DNA from 4 places in the Pseudonocardia sp. CA-142604 genome. Region 3 is predicted to be linked to each of the others. Evidence: riboswitches for the same ligand, from Rfam matches in the RefSeq annotation. Region 3 holds a riboswitch; each other region holds the start of a gene.
What was found. A riboswitch is a leader RNA that binds a small molecule or an ion and turns the genes downstream of it on or off. The one in region 3 is predicted to bind S-adenosylmethionine.
Positions count from the first base shown of each region.

Region 1: it holds a riboswitch for S-adenosylmethionine, as region 3 does, so the genes downstream of both, ACQPZQ_RS16950 (FAD-dependent oxidoreductase) here and thrC (threonine synthase) in region 3, are expected to answer to the same signal.
Region 2: it holds a riboswitch for S-adenosylmethionine, as region 3 does, so the genes downstream of both, ACQPZQ_RS26050 (aminotransferase class V-fold PLP-dependent enzyme) here and thrC (threonine synthase) in region 3, are expected to answer to the same signal.
Region 4: it holds a riboswitch for S-adenosylmethionine, as region 3 does, so the genes downstream of both, ACQPZQ_RS16990 (DUF1684 domain-containing protein) here and thrC (threonine synthase) in region 3, are expected to answer to the same signal.

Region 1 is NZ_CP192045.1:3,716,970-3,722,734, reverse strand. It holds gene ACQPZQ_RS16965 (amino acid ABC transporter ATP-binding protein) at 1-61, opposite strand, end outside; gene ACQPZQ_RS16960 (amino acid ABC transporter permease) at 58-1,032, opposite strand; gene ACQPZQ_RS16955 (GNAT family N-acetyltransferase) at 1,029-1,517, opposite strand; gene ACQPZQ_RS16950 (FAD-dependent oxidoreductase) at 1,514-2,686, opposite strand; SAM riboswitch class I at 2,980-3,073, opposite strand; gene ACQPZQ_RS16945 (hypothetical protein) at 3,402-4,742, shown strand; gene ACQPZQ_RS16940 (cytochrome P450) at 4,846-5,765, opposite strand, start outside.
Region 2 is NZ_CP192045.1:5,742,853-5,748,617, reverse strand. It holds gene ACQPZQ_RS26065 (DUF6343 family protein) at 1-69, shown strand, start outside; gene ACQPZQ_RS26060 (HAD family hydrolase) at 66-758, opposite strand; gene ACQPZQ_RS26055 (methionyl-tRNA formyltransferase) at 837-1,793, opposite strand; gene ACQPZQ_RS26050 (aminotransferase class V-fold PLP-dependent enzyme) at 1,883-3,256, opposite strand; SAM riboswitch class IV at 3,291-3,406, opposite strand; gene ACQPZQ_RS26045 (aminotransferase class V-fold PLP-dependent enzyme) at 3,497-5,005, opposite strand; gene ACQPZQ_RS26040 (alpha/beta hydrolase family protein) at 5,005-5,765, opposite strand, start outside.
Region 3 is NZ_CP192045.1:8,014,462-8,020,226, reverse strand. It holds gene ACQPZQ_RS36280 (MFS transporter) at 1-1,111, opposite strand, end outside; gene ACQPZQ_RS36275 (hypothetical protein) at 1,777-2,190, shown strand; gene thrC (threonine synthase) at 2,384-3,655, opposite strand; SAM riboswitch class I at 3,664-3,780, opposite strand; gene holA (DNA polymerase III subunit delta) at 3,909-4,886, shown strand; gene rpsT (30S ribosomal protein S20) at 4,973-5,233, opposite strand; gene ACQPZQ_RS36255 (alpha/beta fold hydrolase) at 5,395-5,765, shown strand, end outside.
Region 4 is NZ_CP192045.1:3,727,097-3,732,861, forward strand. It holds gene ACQPZQ_RS16985 (sodium:solute symporter family protein) at 1-667, opposite strand, end outside; SAM riboswitch class I at 1,273-1,366, shown strand; gene ACQPZQ_RS16990 (DUF1684 domain-containing protein) at 1,656-2,480, shown strand; gene ACQPZQ_RS16995 (flavin reductase family protein) at 2,477-3,028, shown strand; gene ACQPZQ_RS17000 (N-acetylmuramoyl-L-alanine amidase) at 3,623-5,467, shown strand; partial or broken gene ACQPZQ_RS17005 (peptidase M20) at 5,495-5,679, opposite strand.

The sequences.
Region 1 (5,765 bases), 4.3 Mb from region 3:
TGTGCACCCCACGCAGGTCGACCATGGGAGGGGCAGCCGTGACAGCGGCCGGGGCCGTCATGCCGGCACCCGCTTGCGCAGGAGGGCGATTCCGGTGCGCGCCGCCGCCCGGAACCGCTGAACGGGCGTCGGTGGCACGGTTCGCAGCGCCCCCCGGGCGTAATAACGCTCGATGTAGAACTGACCGATCGACATCACCGTGGTGAGCACCAGGTACCAGATCGCCGCCACGAGCAGCAGCGGAATGACTCGCCCGTTGCGCGTGTAGATCACCTGTACCTGGTAGAAGAGCTCCGACAGGGCCATGATGTAGACGACCGACGTGCCCTTGACCAGCCCGATCAGCTCGTTGCCCGCGGTCGGCAGGATCGTCCGCATCGCCTGCGGGAGCTGGATCCGGCGGAACTGACGCAGCTTCGGGATGCCGAGCGCCGCTGCCGCCTCGAGCTGCCCCTGGTCCACCGAGAGGAAGCCCGAACGCACCACTTCGGCGGCGTAGGCGGCCTGGTGCAGCGCGAGCCCCAGCACCGCGGCCGTGACGGGGCTGACGAGGTCCATCGTGCCGACCGAGAAGAAGGCGGGCCCGAACGGGATTCCGAAGCTGATCGCGCGGTAGAGCAGCGCCAGGTTGTACCAGAACAGCAGCTGCAGGATCAGCGGCACGGACCGGAAGATCCAGATGTAGGTCCAGCTGACGGAGCGCAGCAGCGGATTCGGCGAGAGCCGCATGAGCGCGAGCAGCGTGCCGAGGACGAAACCGATGACGATCCCGAGCACCGTCAGCTGCAGAGTCAGCGCGACCGCCCGCAGGATCGACGGCGCGAAGAGGAACTGCCCGACGGTGGGCCAGTCCCACGCGGGGTTGGTGACGAGCGCGTTGATCGCCATCGCGAGCAGCACCGCGACGACGACCGTGGCCGCCCAGCGCCACGGGTGCCGGGCCGGCACCACGACGAGCCGTTCGTCGAGGTCCTCGGCGCCCCTCGGTCGGCCGTTCGTGATCACGGTTGCGGTGTCGGGAGCTGCGCTCATCGAGAGCTCACTTCCTTCTCGAAGGGGTGCTTGCCGATCTGCTCGGCCGGCAACCCCGGGTCGTAGAGCGGCGAGTAGCCCGTGGCCAGGTAGAGGCCCTTGGCCTCCGGCTGCCGCGGTCCGGTGGTCAGGTAGATCCGCCGGTACCCGCGTGCAGCGATCTCCCGCTCGAGCTCGCTGAGCACCCGTCGGGCCAGACCCCGGCGGCGGTGCGCGGAGTGCGTCCAGATCCGCTTGAGCTCTGCCGTGCGGTCGTCGAAGCGGCGGAAGGCGCCACCCGCCACCGGATCGCCGCCGGCGAGCAGGAGGATCAGCCCGCCGTCCGGTGCGCCGAACTCCTGCGGTCGACGGCGCATCTCCTCGCCGATGTCGCCGAGCGAGTGTCCGTAGCGGGTCGTGTACTCGTGATCCAGCTCGGTGAGCATCGGGACCACGAGCGGATCGGTGTAGGCGACGTGACGGACCTCCAGCGCCGGAGAGCTCATCGAGCGGCCGCCGCAGGGGCGCGGTCCATCGCGCCGGTGGAGAGGTCGGCGAGCACTCGCCCCAGCGCCGGAGCGAACGCGAAGCCGTGGCTCGAGAACCCCGCGCCGACGACGAGAGGGCCAGCCGTGTCCAGCACGAATCTCTCGTCCGGCGTGGAGGTGCGGGTACAGCCGAGCGGTTGGGGCACCCGGTGGTCAAGGCCCGGCAGGAAGGCGGCCACGTACTCCTGCAGTCTGCGCAGCTGCGCCGGGTCCGGCGCGAACGACGGCCGGTCCGGATGCATCTCCGGCCCCACGCCGCGGAACCCGAGCTTCACACAGCCCTCGGCAGTGGCCGTGCCGTGGACGCTCCCGGGCCAGCCGTCCTCCGGAGCAACGTGATGGACGAACGTCGGCCATGCGACCTGGCGCGCAGGAAACGAACCGGCGCCGCCCCATAGCGGAAAGTTCGTGGGCTGCTCCTGCGTCACCCGGAGCCTGGGCAGCTCGACGAGCCCGTCCAGCAATTCCGCGGTGCGGGCTCCGACCGCCACCACCGCCCGGCGAGCGCGAACAGGACCACGTGGCGTCGCGACCTCGACGAGATCGTCGCCGCGCACCGCGATCGCCGTCGCCGGTGTGGAACGCTTGACCACCGCCCCATGCGCGACGGCGGCGGCGGTCAGAGCGGCGACGGCCTGGCCTGCATGAATGCGGCCGGTGCGGTCCGGCTGGTACAGCACCGGGCCGCTGAACACCATCCCCGGCCACCGGGCCGATGCCTCGTCGGGATCGAGCCACTCGTGGGCGATGCCGTGCTTGGCAAGGGATTCGGCAAGCACTCTCGTGCCTCGCGGGTCGCCGTGGTCGACACCCCCGGTGATCTGCAGCAGCGCGGCGCCCGTCTGGGCTTCCACCTCCCGCCACAGCGGCAGAGCCTCAGCGGCGAGCCGCACGTACCGCGCCGAGGAATAGGTCTGCCGGTAGATCTCCGCCGACCCGTACGGAACACCACGCACCCGGCCGGTCTCGAGTTGATCGAGCAGCACCACGTCGCGATCGCGACCGGCGAGCTGCCATGCAGCCGCCGCACCGACCACACCGCCGCCGATGACCACGACATCGACCACGCCGGTGCGTGCCGATCTCGACGAGCGGCGCTGCACCGGGATATGCGGGAATGCCGGCATGACCGTCCTCCTACGACAGCAGGGAGCGCGAGCAATAGAGAGTCCACTGTGGACGCACGGCTCGTCCGGCACCGCCGGAACCACCGTTCACGAAGATCTGACGCGACGCGCCGGAAACCGCCCCTACGCGTCAGCGCACGGGACGCGGGTTGGCCCGGAGGCCGGGGTCAATCAGCGACAAAGATCGGCCTGCGTGCGGCACAGATCAACATGCCGACGCTTCGACCATGTGGACGTCAACCACGTCGACGAGCGGATGACCGCCGGCCGGGCGTGCGATCGACGCACGATGTCTCCCATCGATCCTGGCGTTAGCACCCGGCGCCGTAAGGCACATGGTTGCTGCGGCTTCGACGAGCCAGATCTCTCGGCCGCTCTGGATGGACGACAGCAAATGTAGGCGACGACCCGATGGATCTGTCAAGGATGTGACGAACACGCGCGTATCCGACGCGTGACGACCGGCTGCCGTGACCGGATCCGACGGGGCGCGGGTGAGCGATGGCAGAAATCGTGCTGCCAGCGCGACCACCACCAGCGACGCGCGTACCACGGTCCCCGTGACGCCGAGCAACCTCGACACCAGCGGATCCGGCCTCGAGGAGGATTGCTCGTGCAGGCGCAGTACAAGCGAGCCGACACCCCGCACAAGCAGTCCGACAGTCGCCGATCGTCTCGACCTACCCCTGCCTCCGGGCTCCACAGCCTGCAGCGCATGGCGGGCAACGCCGCCGTGACGCACGTCTTCCAGGCCCGACGGCAAGAACTGGCCCACAGCGAGCATGTTCGGCGACCTGCGGTGCAGAACGTCCTGCCTTCTCCCGCCCGGGCCCTGGTGACGACGCTGGGCGCCGGCATGGAGACCCGGTTCGCGATGGAGAGCGGCGGCGCGATGGAAAACAATTGCGCGGCAGCGGAAGGCAACTCCATCGAGGTACGTCCGGTGCAGCGAGTACCCGACAGGGCCGATCCCGGGACCGTACGCGACGAATCCGTCGATGCTCCCCGGGCAAAGGGCGCCGCCAGGTTGCCGAGATACAGGCAGAAGAACCCGAACACGACCAGTCCTCACCCAGCAGGACTGCGGATGACGGACAGGATCGCTCGGATCGTGTACGACGCCGTCGCCCACACGAACACGCCGCATGTAGCGGCCAGCGACGTCGCCGGTGCCGGCATGCTGCTCGCCGCCAACTCGGGCAAAAGGGGACTGAGCGAAGAGGCGCAGACTGCAGGAATAGACCACCTGCTGGACGTCGGAACTCGGGGGGAATCACAGCTCACGTATGGCCGGAAAAGCGAACATCAGCTCTGGGATCAGACGAAGTATCGAGCTCTGCTCACGGGGGATTACCAACGAGCGCATCCCGACCACGCAGAGGAGCTGGGGAGGATCGCCGCCGCGGTGACGCAAGGGCCGAGGTGGGAGGACGGACCCGAGGACGAAGCGAACGGTTCCGTACACGGTGAGATGACCCTGGCAGGGGAACAGATCGAGAGCTGGCGCCGGAACCGCTGGCCACTGGGCGAGGGGAAGATCAAGGAAGTTGCGATGGGCGGGGTCAAGAGCGCGTGTGGGGCGTGCCAGTGGACCATCGACGCCGTCAACGAGCACATCGGAAAGGAGTTGGGGTACGAACTGGTCGCATCTGGTTCTCACGGACAGTTGTTCAGTGGATGGACGCTGCCCGCGTGGCTGCAAGGCGATGCGCGGGATGAGGTGATGCAGAAGGCGCAGGACGTGGGGTGGGACTGGAACGGCGATGTTCTGGTGCGGACGGGCGATGCGCTGGAGCTGGGGATCGGCAGTTCTCAGCAGCCCGACTACTCGGACTCCGAGTGGGAGGAGATCGACTCGGAGGAGAACGAGATGGACTCGTCGTGGGCGGCCACACCGGCGGGCGGATCCCGCGCGACCGTTCCACCACAACCGGCCGACGTACGTCCGAAGCGACAGCGTGACGACGAGAACGAGGCGGACGAAGCTGACTCCGACCCACGCGCGAAGCGCCCGCGCCCTGACAGCAACCAGCTTCGCGGAGCCGCGTACCCATGACCCGCACGCATCTCGGCCGGCTACCGACTCGGCGACCTGCTTCCGCGCCGCCGCCTGCCCGAGGCTTGTGAATCGGCGGCGACGAGCTTCGGTTCCGTTCTTCCTATCTCCGTTTTTCGGGGCCCCACGCCAGCGGCAGCGCCCGTGGACCCCGGACGCGGGCGCCCGTGCGCCACTGCACGTCCTCGGGCGCAACGGCAAGGCGCAGGTCCGGGAACTCGCGCAGCAGACCTGCCAGGACCTCCTGCAGCTCCATGCGGGCCAGCATCGCACCGGGGCAGTGGTGGGCTCCGTATCCGAAAGTGACGTGGTGGTTCGCTGCCCGGTCCAGCAGCAGCGTCTCGGCATCGTCGAACAGCTCGGGCTCGCGGTTGGCGGCGGCGAGCGACACCACGACGGTCTCCCCCGCGCGCACCGTCACACCTGCCAGCTCCACATCCTCCGTCGCGACGCGCGGGAACCCACCGGCCGCAAGGATCGGGGTGTATCGCAGCAGCTCCTCCACGCCGCGCACGACCGCCTCGTGTCCCCCCTGCCGCAGCGCCGCCCACCGGTCGGAACGGGCCAGCAGGGTGTATGTCATGTTGCCGATCTGGCTCATCGTCGTCTCGTGACCGGCGACGAGGATGCCGATGCCGAGGTCGATCAGCTCGCCCTCGGAGGGCGGGTTGCCATCATCCTGGGCGGAGCCGAGCGCGCCGAGCAGGTCGTCGGCCGGGGTGATCCGGCGCTGCGCCAGCATCCCTGCCATGTACGCCTCGAGGTCGGCGTGGGCTGCGCGTCGCTCCTGTGGGGTCATCGTGGACATCGACATGATGGCGTCGGACGCCGAGCGGAAGATGGGCCGGTCCGCGGCGGGCACACCGAGCAGCTCGCAGATGATCATGAGCGGAAGCGGCATCGACACGTGCTCGACGAGGTCGGCACCGGGCCCGGCCGCGCGCATGCCGGCGAGCAGCTCGGTGGTCAGCTCGGCAGCGCGGGGGCGCAGGGCCTCCACCCGCCGAGTGGTGAACGCCCCGG
Region 2 (5,765 bases), 2.3 Mb from region 3:
ATCGCCGTGATCGCCCTCGCCGACCTGGGTGTGGTGCTGTACCGCAAGCGCCGGGGCGAGCCCGGCTAGCAACGGCGTCCGGCGAGCAGCGTCTGGTCGAGACGTTGCAGCAGGTCCTCGGGCGAGTCGAACACGTCCTCGGCGCCGGCCGCGCACAGCTCCTCCACGGAGAACCCGCCGCTGCGCACGGCGTAGCCCGGTGCCCCGAACGCCGCCGCTGCACGGAAGTCCCACACCGAGTCGCCCACCAGCACACCCGCGGTTCCGTGGACCGCTCGCAGCGCTGCTTCCAGCAGGTCGGGCGCGGGCTTGGTGCGTCGCACGTCGTCGGAGGTGGTCCAGGCGTCGGCGAGCTCCTTGCCGTTGAAGAGGCTGAGGTAGTGCTCGACGTGCTCCTGTTTGCCCGAGCTGGCCAGGGCGATCCGGAAGCCGCGTTCGCGCACCTCGCTGAGCAACGCCTCCACGCCCGCGAACGCCTGCACCTCCTCCAGCATCGGCGCGAACTCCTCCGCCCATGCGCCGCGAAGGTCGTCCCCGTGGCTGGTCTCCACGTCGTCGTCGGTCACGGCGGCGACGAGCTGGTCGCCTCCCATCCCGATCGCCCGGTGCAGCCGCCACACGGGCACCGTGATCCCGTAGCGCCGGAACGCCCGGAACCATGCGAGTGCGTGCTGGTAGTTCGTGTCGACGAGCGTGCCGTCCACATCGAACACGGCCGTATCGAACACAGCTGTGTCGAGGTCATGGTCGTGGGTCACGCGAGCCGAGTACCCGATGGGCGACGGAAGCACCGGCCGCGACGGCTCGGATGTCGGGTGCGGCCGACCGGCGGCGCGTCAGGCGGTGGGGTGTGAGGTGAGGTAGCCGCCCATCCTCGTGAAGTACTCCGCGGCCGCGTGCTCGTGGCCGTCGTCGGTGCGGACGCGGCGGATCACGAGACCCGGGTTGCGGCCGCGGCGGGCGTCGGCCCCGGCCACCACCACAACGCCACCGGCGCCGTCACGGATGAAGATGCGTCCGGGCGTGCCGCCGTAGGGCGTGTCGGTGACGCCGGCGGCGAGCACCCGCAGCCTGGTCGAGCCGTGGAAGCAGTAGGCGTTGGGATAGGGGTCGACCTGCGCGCGCACCAGATTGGCGATGTCCCGGGCCGGCCAGCTCCAGTCGATCCGGTTGTCCTCCTCGCTGCGCCGGTGGAAGTAGCTCGCCCGGCTGCGGTCCTGCGGCTCCCAGTCGGTGCGTCCCGAGGCCAGGAGCTCCAGTGCGTCCACGGTGATCGGCCCGAACATGGCCAGAGTGCGGTCGAACAGCTCGACGATCGTGTCCTCGTCGCCGACCGGGGTGGCGCGCTGGAGCACGATGTCGCCGGCGTCGAAGTCGCCGTCCATCATGTGGGCGGTGACCCCGACCTCGGGCTCCCCGTTGATCAGCGCCCAGTTGAGGGGCGCGAAGCCCGCGTAGGCGGGCAACAGGGCGTCGTGCACGTTGAGCGTGCCGAGCCGGGGGAGGGAGAAGACGGCGGGCGGCAGCCACGTGCGCCAGTTCGACACGACCATCACGTCCGCGTCAGCGGCGCCGATTCGCTCCGCCACCTCCGCGTCGTCGGCCCGGGTGCGCACCAGCACGGGGATGCCGTGCTTGGCCGCGAGCTCGGCCACGGAGTCGTTGAAGATCGTCTCGTACGGGTTGTCGCTCTCCGGGTGTGTGACGACCAAGGGGACCTCGTGCCCGGCCGCGAGTACCGCGTCCAACGTCCGATGGCCCCACGTCATGTAGCCGAACACGACGACGCGCATGCAGCACTCCTCCCCGCCCGATGTGTGATCGAAAAGGAGGATAGCTGCTTGTTAGGTTTGCCTGTCCAACGTCGCCGGGATCGGGATGCTCAATCCGAGCTGCAGGCGGAGGCCCCCGTGCCGAGAGCCAGGTCGCCCACGACCCCGAGGGGATCGTGGTCGCGCGGGTCGGGCGTCGGCACCCACCGCCCGTCGACACGTCCGTAGGTCCAGTCCGGGCCCTGCGTGACGAGCTGCCGGAGCGCCTCCACCAGCCGATCCACGTGTTCCTCGGTGGTGCCGATCCCGATGCTCGCGCGCAGCGCCTCGCCGTTCTCCCCGCAGAGCCTGAGCAGCAGCGGGTGGGCGCAGAAGCGGCCGTCCCGGACGCCGATCCCGTGCTCGGCGGACAGGTACGCGGCCACCCGTCCCGATGGGTGCTGCGCCGGGAGGGAGAAGCTCTGCACGGCGACGCGTTCGGTGCTGTCCGACCAGATCCGCAACGTCCGCACCTCCAGCACGGTGGCGAGACCCGCCGCGAGCCGGTCCGAGAGCGCGCGCTCGTGCGCGAGCGCCGCTCCGTCGAGTACCGGGGCGAGCGTGCGGCAGGCCTGTGCAAGCGCCGCCGCGCCGAGCACGTTCGGCGTGCCGCCCTCGTGCCGGTGCGGGGCGGAGGCCCAGATCGTGTGGTCCACCTCGACCTCCCGCACCGCGCCACCACCCGCGAGGTACGGCGTGCCCACGTCGAGCCAGTCACGCCGGCCGACGATCACGCCCGCACCGTAGGGGGCGTAGAGCTTGTGGCCGGAGAGAGCCACGTAGTCGATGCCTGTTTCGGCGATGTCGATGCTGCGGTGCGGCGCGAGTTGGGCGGCGTCGACCACCACCCGAGCGCCCCACCGGTGGGCGATCTCGACGATCCGGTCCAGCGGCAGGACCTCACCGGTGACGTTGGATGCGCCCGTCACGGCGACCAGGGCCACGGACGTCGATGCAAGGGCGGCCTCGAGGCCCGCGAGGGTCTCCTCCACGGTGTCGGCGGCCCGCAGCACCTGGTGGGCGCCGGTCTGCCAGGGGAGCAGGTTCGCGTGGTGCTCCACGTCCAGGCACAGGACGGTGCCCGGCACGCACCCGGCGAGCAGGTTCAGCGAGTCGGTGGTGTTGCGGGTGAACACCACCACGTCGTCCTCGGGCCGGGCGCCGACGAACTCGCCGACCGTGGCGCGCGCTGCTTCGAGGAGCGCGGTGCTGACCTGGGAGGCGTAGCCCGCGCCGCGGTGCACCGACGCGTAGTAGGGCAGCAAGTCGGCGACGTGGGCGGCCACGGAGCGCAGGGCAGGCGCGCTGGCGGCGAGATCGAGGTTGGCGTACGCCACGTTCCCGCCCGTGACCAGCGGCACCCGGAGGTCGTTGCCCACCACCGGGGGAAGCTCGCGTGACGTGGTGGACGAGATGTCGGAGGGAGCAAGAACGAGCGACAACATGGTCTCCTCATGAGGGGACCCGGCGACGCAGGCGGGTCCGCGCTTGCCACCGGACACCCCGCCCGGCGGCCTGGTCGTCACCCGGAGCACCCCACCGCGGAGGAGGGTTGCCGGCCAGCGAGCCGGGGCTTGGTGCTGGCACTCATGACCTGTCACCGACGCTACGTCGGCGTTCGATCGATCGTCAAGCCGCCCGTTGCCGCCGCCACAGGAGGATGGCGGCAACGGGGACGCGGCCCGCTAGACGTGCGTCGATTCGGAGTGGCCGGGATCGCGACGATCGTCCGGATCGTTCGCGAGGACCTTCGCCGCCTCATCGCGAAGTGACTCCCACAACGCGTCGACGTGCGAGGACTCCGTGAGCAGCGATCCGATGGCGACCCGGATGACATAGCGGCCGCCCACCGTGGTGTGGGTGAGGAACGCGCTGCCCGAGGCGTTGACGCGCTCGAGCACGGTGCGGGTGGCGCGATCGTCCGCCTCCGGCCCGTCGCCCGTGACGACACGCAGGCACACCAGTGCGAGCGACGGCTCGGCCGCGAGCTCGAACGTGGGGTCCTCGCGCACCTGGCCGGCGAGCTTCTCGGCCAGTGCGAGGTGCGAGCGGATGTGCGCCCGAAGACCGGACAGCCCGTGGCCGTGCACGACCGCCCACAGCTTCAGCGCACGGAAGCGGCGACCGAGCGGCACCTGCCAGTCGCGGTAGTCCACGACGAAGCCCGACTCCGAGGCGGCGTTGCGGAGGAACTCGGGAGTGATCGAGAGCGCGGCCGGGAGCGCGGCGGCGTCCCGCACCCAGAACAGCGACGCGTCGAACGCCGTGAGCAGCCATTTGTGGGCGTTCGTGCAGAACGAGTCGACGAGTTCGACGCCGTCGAGCAGGTGGCGGAGTTCGGGACACAGCGCCGCCACACCGGCCCACGCGGCGTCGACGTGCACCCAGGCTCCGTGCTCGGCTGCCGCGTGCGCGATCTCCCGCACCGGGTCGATCGCGCCGGTTCCCGTCGTGCCGATGGTGGCGCAGACCAGAACCGGCCGCAGCCCTGCCTCGGAGTCGGCCCGGAGCGCGGCGGCCAGGGCGTCGGGCGACATCGCGAGCGAGCCCGGCGACGGCTCGATGATCCGCAGCGCTTGTTTGCCCAGCCCGACGACCCGCACGGCCTTCGCGAGTGCGGAGTGCGTCTCGGCCGTGGCGTAGACGCGCTCCGTGCCGTCGACGCCGCGTTCCCGCCAGTCCGGGTTGCTGCGGTGCAGGGCCGCGAGGAGCGCCACGAGCGCAGCCGACGACGCGGAGTCCTGGATCGACCCGCCCCCGCCGCCTGCGAACGTGAAGGACGGGTCCAGTCCGAGCGCGGCCGCCATGGCGTCGAGCAGCACCTGCTCCACCTCGGTGGCAGCGGGCGAGGTGGCCCAGAGCATCCCCTGTACACCGAGACCGGTGGAGAGCATGTCGCCGAGCAGCGAGTGCAGCGAGGCGTTGGCCGGGAAGTAGCCGAAGAAGCCGGGGTGCTGCCAGTGGGTGGTGGCAGGCACCACCACGCGGTCGATCTCGTCGAGCAGGCCGGCGAGCGGCTGCGGCTCCTCGGGCAGGCCTGCGGCCAGCAGCGTGGGTGTCAGCTGCTCGCGCACCCATCCCGGCTGGACGTCGGGTAGCACGGGCCGGTCGGCGACGCCGGCTCGGTAGTCCGCGATCCAGTCGACGACGGCGTGACCGAGCCTGCGGAACTCCTCAGGGTCGACGTCGGGCATCAGAACCTCTCGCTCATCCAGTTGGTGACCAGGTTGAGCACCTCGGAGTCGATCGTCGTATCGATCGTCGGGTACTCGGTGATGGCGCCCGTGGTGGCCGGCTGCATCAGATGGTTGAGCTCGGCGAAGGTGCGGATCGTCACGTCCGGTTTGCCGGCGAGCAGCGTCCGCAGCGCGGGTTCACTCTGGGTCGGTGGCACCTGGAGGTCCTTTGCGCCGAAGATGGCGAGCACCGGCACCTGCAGCGCCCGCAGGGCCGGCGCGGGGTCGTAGGTGAGCACAGCGCGGTACGCGGGCGTTGCCGGGAGCTGGGCCTCGAGCTCCGCGGCGCTCGGACGCTGGTCCTCGGGCAGCGCAGAGGTCTGCTGGGCGATGCGGTCGCGGGACAGCTGCCGGGCGGCGTCGTAGTTCTGCGCCCGCAGCAGCCCACTGAGATTGCGTACGTAGTCGATCTGGGCCTGGACCTGCTCCGGGGGCGCGCCTGCCTGCTGGAAGAGCAACCGGTTCTGCAGGACGAGCACCTCCTCCCCGGTGACGGCCGGGGCAGCCATGAGCACGACGAACGCTACCCCGCCCGCGCCGGCACGCTGGGCGACGAGCGGCGCGAGGTAGCCGCCCTCGCTGTGGCCGAGCAGCCCGATCTTCGCGGGGTCGATCTCGGCACGGGTCTTCAAGAACGCGAGCCCGGCCAGTGCGTCGCCGGTGAGGTCGTCGTAGCTCGACTGCTGAAGATCGCCGGTCGAGCCCCCGACGCCGCGGT
Region 3 (5,765 bases):
GCCCGTTCACCGTGCCGACGGTGAGACCGGAGACCGCATACGCGATCAGCGCCGCCGGGTACGAACGGCTGTCGAGGAGGAGGAAGAACGGGATCGCCCAGACCACCATGGACACCAGCCCGAGCACGGTCAGCGGTCTCACACCCAGGTGTTCGGAGATCCTGGCGGACACGAGGACCCCCAGGAAGAACGTTATTCCGAACATCCCGGAGAGCAGGAGCATCGCGGTGGGGGAGAAGCGCAGGACCTGCTGTCCGTACGGGATGAGGTAGACCGAGAGCAGCAGCCCAACCGCGGGGGACGCGGTGACGGCGAGGGTGCCCGCAACGAGTGCTCTCGGGTGCCTGCGCACGAGTGCCCCGAGGGGGAACCGCACGAGCTGTCGTGACTCGCGCACGCGATCGAACGCCGCGCTCTCACGCAGGCACAGGCGCACGATCACCCCCGCGACGACCAGCGTGATGCTCAGGAGGAACGGAATTCTCCATCCCCACGCCTGGAACTGCTCCCTCGATATCAGCGTGCTGCAGAGCAACGTGATCGCGGTTGCCAGAACCAGGCCCGCCGGGTTGCCCAACTGGGGGAGTGAGCCGTAGACGATCCTGCGGTTCGGCGGTGCGTGCTCGACAGCCATGAGCACAGCGCCGCCCCACTCGCCGCCGAGGCCGACGCCCTGGATGATTCGGCAGACCACGAGCAACACGGGTGCCGCCACGCCGACGTCGGAATAGGTGGGCAGCAGGCCGGTCACGAACGTCGCGCCGCCCGCGGTGACCAAGGAGACCACGAGCAGGCGCTTGCGCCCGATGCGGTCACCGAAGTGGCCGAACAGGACGGCGCCGACCGGGCGCACCAGAAAGCCCACCAGAAACGTGCTCAGCGATGCCAGCGTCCCGGCGACGGGCGAGAAGGACGGGAAGAACCGGCTGGCGAAGACCAGGCCGGCGGCCAGCCCGTAGATGAAGAAGTCGTAGAACTCGATCGTCGTGCCGATGAGACTTGCGGCGGCGGCGCGGGCCTGATGCGCGGAGCGCGAGTGTCTATCCGGAAAGCGCGGAGTTCCGCTGTCGGATACGGAACTGTAGGCACATTTACCACTCCCGTCGGCCACGGCGAGCCCTTCTGTCGTTGGCGCTGCGCTACTGGGATGACGCTCTGTCGGACGCCGGAATCGACCTCTATGCCGGTTGGCTTCGGTGATCCGGGTGAATCCGATCGGTCGGATGAAAATCGTTGTGGCAAACACACGGTACTGACGCGGGTATGTTGCGATTGAATGTTCTGGATCACACTCGGGAAGGCGTCCCGGTCGTCCTCCGGGGTCGAACCGGGCGGTTTGCTCTGCTTCGTGACGCCTGGGGACGCGTCGTCGTGCCGTCCGTCTGCGGAGCCGGCCGACCGGCCGGATCCTTCGTCGTCCATCGGGTTACCCGCCGAATGCGTGCTTCTGTGGCTTCGTCTCCGGTCTGAGCAGCGCGGTGGCGACCGGCGCTGTGCTCGGCAAGGGTCGGCCGAAGCCGGACGGATCTTCGGTGGGGAAGGCGAAACGCGGCCGCTCAGTTGTTGTTTCGAACTGCGGATCCGCCGCGTGCGACAGGAGCGCGAAGTGACCTGGTGCAGTGGAATGCGGGCACTCGTGAGTGGGTCGCCGCTGTTCTTCGTCGGGGTCGTGATCCATGGAATTCGCTGAGCGTGAACGAGCACACCACGTCCGCGGCCGCCGAACCGGAAGCCACTGAACAAACCAGGGGCTGTGCAGCCTGCGGGACTGTCGCCGTGGGACGCCCGCTGCTCGTGGCGAGCGTGGTGAACATCCTCGATCCGGAGGAACCCGGGCAGGACCTCGCCACGTTCGTGCTCGTGAGCCCGGCGTGGATCGTTCTCGACGCCTGCTACGCCGAGATCCGGGTGTCGCGGGTGCGCCGGGCGCGGCGGGGTGACCAGCGGTGGCCGGAGCGGCTCGCCGGCCGGCGGACGAGCTATCTCATCACTCTCGCTACCGCGATTACCTTGCGCGGCGGCGGCGTCGACGTCGTCCTGATCGAGGGTGACGGCGACGTGGTCACGGTGCTTCTCGCGTCGGCGATCCTGCACCCGATCTACGCGTTACGCCCAACTCCACCCTGCTGCCGAAGCCGTTCTCCGTTCCGGGCACGCCGAGGCCGACGCTGCTCTACTTCGCCCGGCTGAAGGCGACTTGGAGCGCTCACCCTTGCGGGTCGTCAGCAAGGGCAGCCCGTTGCCGGCTCCACGTCGCAGCCCGTCATGGCGTCTACCGCTCCGCCGTGTTCCCCGCCCGCAGCGCTGTCCGGGTGCAGCCCCCGGGTCAGCGTCCCCCGGGGCTGCGTCCTGCGGCCAGGGGCCCAAGGCCCGGCCGGTGGGCTCAGAGACCGCGCTCGGCGAGGGCCTCGCGCACGGCCTTGCTGGTGGACGGGACCGTGGCCGACGGGCCGATCTGACCGGCCACCGCGTCGAGGGTCTTGAGACCGTCGCCGGTGATCAGCAGCACGGTCTCGGCGTCGGGGTCGAGCGCGCCCGACTCCACCAGCTTCTTCGTGGTGGCCACGGTGACTCCACCGGCGGTCTCGGCGAAGACACCCTCGGTGCGTGCGAGCAACCGGATGGCGTCCACCACCTCGGCGTCGCTGACGTGCGCGATCGCGCCACCGGTGCGGCGCACCGCGTCAAGGACGTAGGGGCCGTCGGCGGGGTTGCCGATCGCGAGTGAGCGGGCGATCGTGTCGGGGCGTACGGGCTGCACCACGTCGTGGCCGTCCTCGAACGCCTTGGCCACCGGCGAGCAGCCCGTGGCCTGCGCACCGAACACGCGGTAGGGCGTGGCATCCACCAGGCCCAGCTTTCCGAGCTCGGTGAAGCCCTTGTCCACCTTGGTCAGCTGCGACCCCGACGCCACGGGCACCACGACCTGCTGCGGCAGCCGCCACCCGAGCTGCTCGGCCACCTCGTAGCCGAGGGTCTTGGAGCCTTCGGCGTAGTACGGCCGCACGTTGACGTTGACGAACGCCCAGTCCTCGTGCTCGGCGGCGAGCTCGGTGGCCAGCCGGTTCACGTCGTCGTAGTTGCCCTCGACCGCGAGCAGCGTGCCGTCGTACACGGCGGTGGTGAGCACCTTCGCCGTCTCCAGGGACGACGGGATGAGCACCACCGAGTCCCACCCGGCACGGGCCGCCGCGGCCGCCACGGCGTTGGCGAGGTTGCCCGTGGACGGGCAGGCGAGCACCGAGAAGCCCAGCTCGCGCGCGGCGGCGAGCGCCACGGCCACCACGCGGTCCTTGAAGGAGTGGGTGGGGTTGCCGGTGTCGTCCTTGACCCAGAGGTTGCGCAGGCCCAGAGCGGCGCCCAGGCGATCGGCCTTGATCAGGCGGGTGAGGCCGGGCTCGGTGTTGGGGTGCTCCTGCACGGTGGAGGGCACGGGGAGGAGCTGCCGGTAGCGCCAGATCGACTTCGGGCCGGCCTCGATGGACTCGCGGGTGACGGTGCCGAAGTCGTAGGCGACCTCGAGCGGCCCGAAGCACTGCGGGCACGCGAACTCCGCGGCGAGCGCGATCTGGTGGCCGCACTCGCGGCAGGAGAGGGCGCGGGCAGGCCCGAGGTCGTACGAGGTGGTGGCCGAGGCGTCGGCAGTCAAGGTCATGAGAAGTCTCCTCATCTTTCCCGCATCGTGCGGGTCGGAATTGGCACCGTGATCGAACGCGTGATCGCGCATCGCCGGTTGCCGGGGCTTCGCCGGGCCGTTCCCTCTGCCCCTCTGGATGAGCCATGTGAAGTTGTGTCCGGCAGTTCGGACCGCCGGATGCAAGACACGTTACGACACGATCGACTCGAATCCCAACCCGTGGCCCACGATCTGGGAGCCGGCTCACGCGTTGTCGGTGCCGTGCGCGAGCATGGACGACGTGCCCGCGCCATCCGCACCTGCGCCGCTGCACCTCGTCCTCGGCGAGGAGGAGCTGCTGGTCGAGCGCGCTGTCGAGCAGGTGGTGGCCGAGGTCAGGGTCGGCGAGCCCGGCGCCGAACTACGCCGGTATCGGGCGGCCGACCTCACACCGGCCGACCTGGCCGACAATCTCAGCCCGTCGCTCTTCGCCGAGGGCCGGGTGATCGTCCTGCAGGCCGCCCACGAGGTGGGCAAGGATCTGGCGGCGGCGATCGTCCAGCAGTCCGCCGATCCGGCCGAGGGCATCGTGCTGGTCGTGGTCCATGCGGGGGGCGCGCGCAACAAGCCGCTCGCCGACGCGCTGCGCAAGGGCGGCGCCGTCGTCACCATGTGCAACAAGATCACCCGCTCCGACGAACGGGCCGACTTCGTGCGGGCCGAGGCCCGGCGGGCCGGCGGTCGTATCGCGCCGGACGCCGTGGGCGTCATCCTCGAGGCGGTGGGGTCCGATCTGCGGGAGCTCGCCGCCGCGGTGGGCCAGCTCGTGGCCGACACGGGCGGCAAGGTGGACGAGCACGCGGTGCGCCGCTACCACCGGGGCCGGGCCGAGGCGTCGGGGTTCACGGTGGCCGACAAGGTGATGGCGGGCGACCGGGCCGGGGCGCTGGAGGCCCTGCGGTGGGCGATGGTGCTCGGCGTGGCGCCGGTGCTGGTGGCCGACGCCCTGGCCGACGGAGTACGCACGCTGGCCAAGGTGGGAGCGGCAGGCCGCGGCGATCCGAACCGGCTCGCGGGCACGCTCGGCATGCCGCCGTGGAAGATTCGCAAGGCCCAGTCGCAGGTTCGAGCCTGGCAGCCGGAGTCGCTCGCACTGGCCTTCGAGGCCGCCGCCGAGGTGAACGCCGACGTCAAGGGCGCGGCAGCCGATCCCGGCTACGCCCTTGAACGGGCAGTGCTGCGCATCTGCGCGGCGCGCGAGAGCCGCTGAGCGCGTCCCTCAGGGGGCGGCCGGCGAGTTGTCGAGCACACCACAACGGCGCCGCCCCGAAGGGCAGCGCCGTTGGGAGAGCCTGATCAGAGCGCGGCGACGCGCTTCGACAGCGCCGACTTGCGGTTGGCCGCCTGGTTCTTGTGGATGACGCCCTTGCTGGCCGCCTTGTCCAGGGCTCGGGCCGCCGAGCGCTGCAGCTCGATGGCCTTCTCGTTCTCGCCGGCCTCCACAGCCTCACGGAAGCGCCGCACCGCGGTGCGCACGGAGGACTTGACCGACTTGTTGCGCTGGCGGCGCTTCTCGTTGGTCTTGACCCGCTTGATCTGGGACTTGATGTTGGCCACGCGAATGCCTCGAGTTCTTCTTCGCCTTGTTCCGGTCGGCACCGGCGGCGGGGGATCGTGCGTTCACGCCGGGCGCTCAGCGGTCCATGCTACAGCTCGGCGACGACCGGTCGGAAATCGGCCCGGGCCCCCGCACCGAGAGTGACGCCTAGGCTACGTGCGTGACTGTGGTTCTGGTGCATGGCAACCCCGAGACCGAGGCGATCTGGGACCTGCTGAGCGAGCGGCTCGCCGCCCGCGGTCGGACCGATCAGGTGCGGTTGTCGCCGCCGGGCTTCGGCGCTCCGGTGCCGGACGGGTGGACGGCGACCGTCGACGAGTACCGCGACTGGCTGGTGGCCGAGCTGGAGAAGATCGGTGAACCGGTCGACCTGGTCGGTCACGACTGGGGCGGCGGCCATGTGCTCAACGTCGCGATGAGCCGTCCCGACCTGCTGCACAGCTGGTGCTCGGACGTCATCGGCATCTACGACCCCGACTACGTGTGGCACGACCTCGCGCAGGTCTGGCAGACACCCGGCGAGGGCGAGGA
Region 4 (5,765 bases), 4.3 Mb from region 3:
GGCCGGCCTCTCCGACCCTCGCGAACACGAGGTCGGCGCCGCCGGCTTTCGCCAGCACGTACAACACGACGATCGCTGCGGGAACGGTGATGAGCAAGGTGGTGAAGGTGGCCGTGACGGCTGATGTCCAGAGACCACCGAAATAGGAGTAGACCATGACGATCGCGAGCGTCACGAGCAGCACGGTCGTCGTGTTGAGCCCGAACACCACGCCCATCACGAGAACGACGCCATACAGATTGATGAAGATCTCGGCGAGCAGTCCGAGAAGCATCGCGACGAGGATGACGGTGCTCGCGGACCGGCTCGCGAAACGGACGCGGACGAACTCGACGATCGTGTACCCACGAGGCATTTGACGACGCAGCCGCAATGCGAAGGGAACCATGGCGACGACCGCGAGCCCGTTCGGCACGATGAACCAGAGAAGTCCGGAGGTCCCCCAGGTGTAGGCCTGGGCCGACGACAGCATCACCGCCATCGACCAGGTCCAGACGGCGATGACCGACCCGACCCCGAAGCCGAGCCCGATCCGCCGACCTGCGATGACGAAGTCGTGCGTGCTGCGTGCCATCCGGCGCACCGCGAACGCGATGGTCAGCATGAACAGGCCCAGCCCGGCCATGAGCGCCAGGCCGAGCGCAGGCGGTACATCGGTGGGAGCCATCGCATTCCTCCAGGGATATGGCTGGGGCGCGGCATCGGAGGATGATCGCCGAAATGTCGAAAAGAGAAGGCGGGGCGCCGAAAATACGCGAACCAGGAGCGTGGTGGATATACCGGTCAGCTCTGGCGACAGTGCCGGTCGTCGACACACAGCTGGTTCGCGGCGAGCAAGGCGAGATCCAGTCGATCAGCTGTGGTCTGAACGTAGCCATACACGTCCACCTTTGTATGTGAACGACAAGATCAGAGCAAGGCATCGGCGGCTCTTATGGTCGCGCGCACATCTACTTCTTGAATGGTGAGAATTGCTGTGGCGCCGTGACGAATCGACCGGACATTTGGTCGTCAGAAGTTTTACTTCGGCTGGACCATCCGAATAGTCACGTGTGTCGCGGCGCAGCGACCTTCCTGACGCTGCCTGGCCTGCCGCCGGCGGGCTCACCGGGGAGGTGCCCCACAGCCCGTGCCGTAGCCGGGGAACGGGTGGCACAGCGCCGCTCTCGGGCTCGCCCTCTCTCCGGACGATCCGGCCAGGCGTCTCGTCCCCTACGCCCGGCTTTGTCACATCCTTGACAGATCCATCGGGTGGTCGCCTACATTCGATGTCGTCCATCCAGAGCGGCCGAGAGATCTGGCTCGTCGAAGCCGCAGCAACCATGTGCCTCACGGCGCCGGGTGCTAACGCCAGGATCGATGGGAGATGTCGTGCGTCGATCGCACGCTCAGCGGGTGGCCACCCGGTCGTCCTCGTGGTTGACCTCCACCTGGTCGAAACGTCGGCACGTCGATCTGTGCCGCACACAGGCCGCTCTTTGTCGCTGATCCATCCCGGCCCTCCGGCCACCCTGGTTCCCCTGCGCTGACGCGTACGGACGATCCGACGCGTCGCGTCAGGGCTCTGCACAGCGGTGATCACGGCGATGCCGGTACAGCCGAGGTCCTGTCCACAGTGGATTCTCCCGATGCCGAAGTTCCTGCAAGGAGAGCGCATGAGCATCACCGATTCCCGATCGAGCGACCAGCACCTGCGGGACGAGTGGGCGAACTGGCATGCCGAGCGCGAGGCGGATCTGCGGACCCCGCACGGTTGGCTCAGCCTCACGGGCCTGTACTGGCTCGACGCCGAACCCCGCTCGTTCGAGGGGCTGCCCGGCATCTGGCGTGCCACCGGCGACGGCGGTGTGGAGGTGACCGCGGCCGAGGCCGATGGGCTGGTGGTCGGTGACATGCCGGTGACGTCGACGGCGCGGCTCGAGCCGGTCGACGGCACGCCCGGCGTGCTCGTCGAGGTCGGCCCGCGCAGAGTGGAGGTCGTGCGCCGCACCGACTCCTACGCGTTGCGCGTGCGTGATCCCGAGGCGATCACCCGCACGGAGTTCGCGGGCGTTCCCACCTTCCCGGTCGACGCACGATGGGTCGTCGACGGCAGGTTCGCGGCCTATCCGCAGCCGCGGCGGATCACCGTGGGCGCCGTCGTCGACGGCTTGCAGCACTTCCCGACCGCCGTCGGGGTGGTGCATTTCAGCGTGTACGGCGGTGACCACGAACTGGTCGCGTTGCGGGGGAAAGCAGAGGGGCTGGTGCTGCATTTCCGCGACGCCACGTCGGGCGCGTCCACATACGGCGGGGGCCGCGTGCTGAAGACTCTCGAACCGGATGCGGAGGGCCGGGTGCGCATCGACTTCAACCGGACCGTCAACCTGCCGTGCGCGTTCACCGCGTACGCGACCTGCCCGCTTCCTCCCGCGGAGAACCGCCTGGCGGTTGCCGTCGAAGCCGGGGAGCGCGACCCCGCGCGGCCGGAGGTCCGATGAGCAGCACGGTGGGGGTAGTACGCGCCACGGAAACCGCGGACGTCATGGAGCCGGTGGTCGACGCGGCCGTGATGCGGGACGTACTCGGGCATTTCGCCTCCGGCGTGGTCGTGGTGACCGCGCGCGGCCCGTCCGGCCCGATCGGTTTCACCTGCCAGTCGTTCACATCACTGTCGCTGGATCCGCCGCTGGTGAGCTTCGCGCCGTCCCGCACGTCGTCGACGTGGCCCCGGATCCGCGACGTCGGCACGTTCTGCGTGAACATCCTGGCCGCCGACCAGGAGCACCACAGCGCGGGTTTCGCCCGGTCCGGCGTGGACAAGTTCGCCGGTGTGCGGTGGCGGCCCAGCCGATACGGCGCGCCGGTCCTGGAGGGAGCGTGCGCGTGGGTGCACTGCAGGCTCCACAGTGAGCACGACGGCGGCGACCACACGATCGTCCTGGGCCGTGTGCTCGAACTCGCCGCCGATCACTCCCGGACTCCGCTGCTGTACCACCGCGGCGCCTACGAGCTCATCCTTCCCCGGCCCCGCGAGGAGTCCCGCTGACCAGCCTGCGTCAACGGGCGCTGGTCGGCCGGGTATCGCGGGCGTTGCGCACGAAGGCGGGCACGGCGTGGGGGAGTCGATGCAGCGATGCCGGGCTGGGCCGGAGGGTGTCGTTGATCCGGTTGTGCAGGTAGGTCCGAATCCTCGATATGACCGCCGCCATGTTGCGGTTGTGGCGACGGTGATCGAACATCCTACCGTGGGGCCGATTCTGTTCGACTCTGGATATCGACGGCATCGTTCAGAAATCCGCCTCCGAGCAGGCGGGCGAAAAATCGATCGACTATCTGCGTCGGCCGGGCCGGCCTCGGGAGTGAGTTGCTGCGCGATCGACGTCGCGTAGATGCGAGACGGGCTCGTAGTCGTCGAGTGAGCGCCGGTCCAGCCGGCGTCGGGTGCGTTCGCGGAGGCGTTCCCTGCCTCCTCGCCGCTCTGCCACAATTGCGGAAGACGAGTTCCGTATTCGGCATGGAGAAAAGTTCTTCGTCAGGCGAGGGAATCGTCATTCCCTGACCTTGGAGTTCGTCTGTGCAGGCTCATGCTGGGAGTTTCCGCGCGGCCCTGGCGGTTGGAACGGCATCGGCATCTCTGACCGTGTTCGTCCTCGTCGGACCTGCGGGTGCGGCGACTCCCGCTGTCGTGATGCCGGGCGTGCTCCAGGAGGCGTTCACTGCCGCCGCGCAGCGATACCACGTCCCCATTGACGTGCTGCTCGCAGTGTCCTACATCGAGTCGCGCTGGGACGCCCACGCTGGACGACCCAGCGTCTCCGGCGGATACGGGCCTATGCACCTGACGGACCTGCGCGCCGCGCTCGCACAGTCCCACTCGGTAGCCGATGACCGGGACGACACGGCCGGGTCCTCGGCAAAGACGCCGGATCCCTCCCGTACTGCTGCCCTCGCCGCGTCGCTGACCGGGCTGCCCGAGGACCGCATCCGGCTCGACCCCGCCGCCAACATCGCGGGCGGCGCGGCACTCCTCGCGACCGACCAGGAAACACTCGGGCAGCCACTCACCAGCGATCCCGCAGACTGGTACGGCGCTGTGGCCCGCTACTCGGGCTCAGGCACGCAGGCCGCCGCCGCGGACTTCGCGGACGAGGTGTTCGACGTGATCCGCTCCGGTGAGGCGCATACGACGGACAGTGGGCAGCGCGTCGCACTTGCCGCGCAGCCGGCCGTCGCATCGCGGACCGCACAGGTCCGTGCGCTGGACCTGCCCGCAGGACACTCCGAACACACCGAGTGCCCGTCATCGGTGAGGTGCACGTGGATTTCAGCCCCCTACGAGCAGTACGGGCCGGAGCCTACGGATTACGGCAATCACGACCTCGCCGAGCGGCCCAAGGAGTCGTCCATCGCTTACATCGTCATCCACACCACCGAAAGCACATGGGATGATGCGATCAGGCTGGTCAAGGAACCGACCTATCTGGGCTGGCACTACACCGTGCGGTCCTCGGACGGGGCCATTGCTCAGCACCTGGCGACAAAGGACGTCGGCTGGCACGCCGGGAACTGGTACATCAACGCGAAGGCGATCGGCATCGAACACGAGGCCTTCCTCGCCGATCCCGACGCCTGGTTCACCGAGGCGATGTATCGCTCGTCGGCGCGTCTCGTGCGGTATCTGGCGCACCGTTTCCGCATTCCGTTGGATCGGCAGCACATCATCGGCCACGACAACGTGCCAGGACTCACCCCGGACGCAGTGGCGGGAATGCACACCGACCCCGGCCCGTACTGGGACTGGGCGCACTACTTCCGCCTGCTCGGTGTGCCGTTCCACGCGACGGCCGGGTCCGGGGCGGGCGTGGTGACGATCGACCCGTCCTACAGCCGCAACGAGCCGGCGTTCACGGGATGTGTGTCGAGGGACGAGCCGTGCGCAGCACACGGATCGAGCGCCCTGCTGCTGCACATGGCGCCGAGCGACAGCGCGCCCCTGGTCAACGACGTCGGACTCCATCCGAACGGACAGAGCACCACCGACGTCAACGACACCGGCGCCCGTGTTTCCGCTGGTCAGCAGTACGTCGTGGCTGCGCGACGGGGCGAGTGGACGGCGATCTGGTACCTGGGCCGCAAGGCCTGGTTGCGCGACCCGCATCGCCGGCGGGTGACGCTCCCAGCGCGGGCCATGGTCGCCACACCGCGGCGTGGCCTGGCGTCGATCCCCGTTTATGGCGGGGCCTTCCCGGAGGCCTCCACCTTCCCGACCGACATTCCTGTTCCGGTCGACACGACCCTGCAGTACAGGCTGCCCGCGGGACAGAGCTACGTCGTGGGCGGCAAGGTCACCGGGGAGTACTACTACTCCACGACCTACAAAGCGCCGCAGACCTGGGTCAGGGGCACGAAGTACTACGAGATCCAGTTCGGCCAGCGGCTCGGCTTCGTGCGGGCATCCGACGTCACCCTTCACCCATTGCGGTGACCAGGTACCGGGCCGGTTCGAGCGGGCGTGCGCGACGGCCTCGGTGATGCGTCGCGCCTGGCCGAGGTGCAGCCACCCGCCGGGACATGGGGGTTGGAGTCAGGGCCGAGGGCGCCGGTCACCAGGACCTGAGCGTCGGGGGATCGCTGGGCGAGTTGGCCGCCGAACGGGATCGCGGAGCCAAGGCCGATGCTGCGCCACGGCGCGTCGACGATCTCGGATGTCTTGCACAAGCCCAGGTGGCGCTACCGGTCCCGCCAGGTTGGCACTCGGGTACAACTCATGGCCTTCCGGCGGA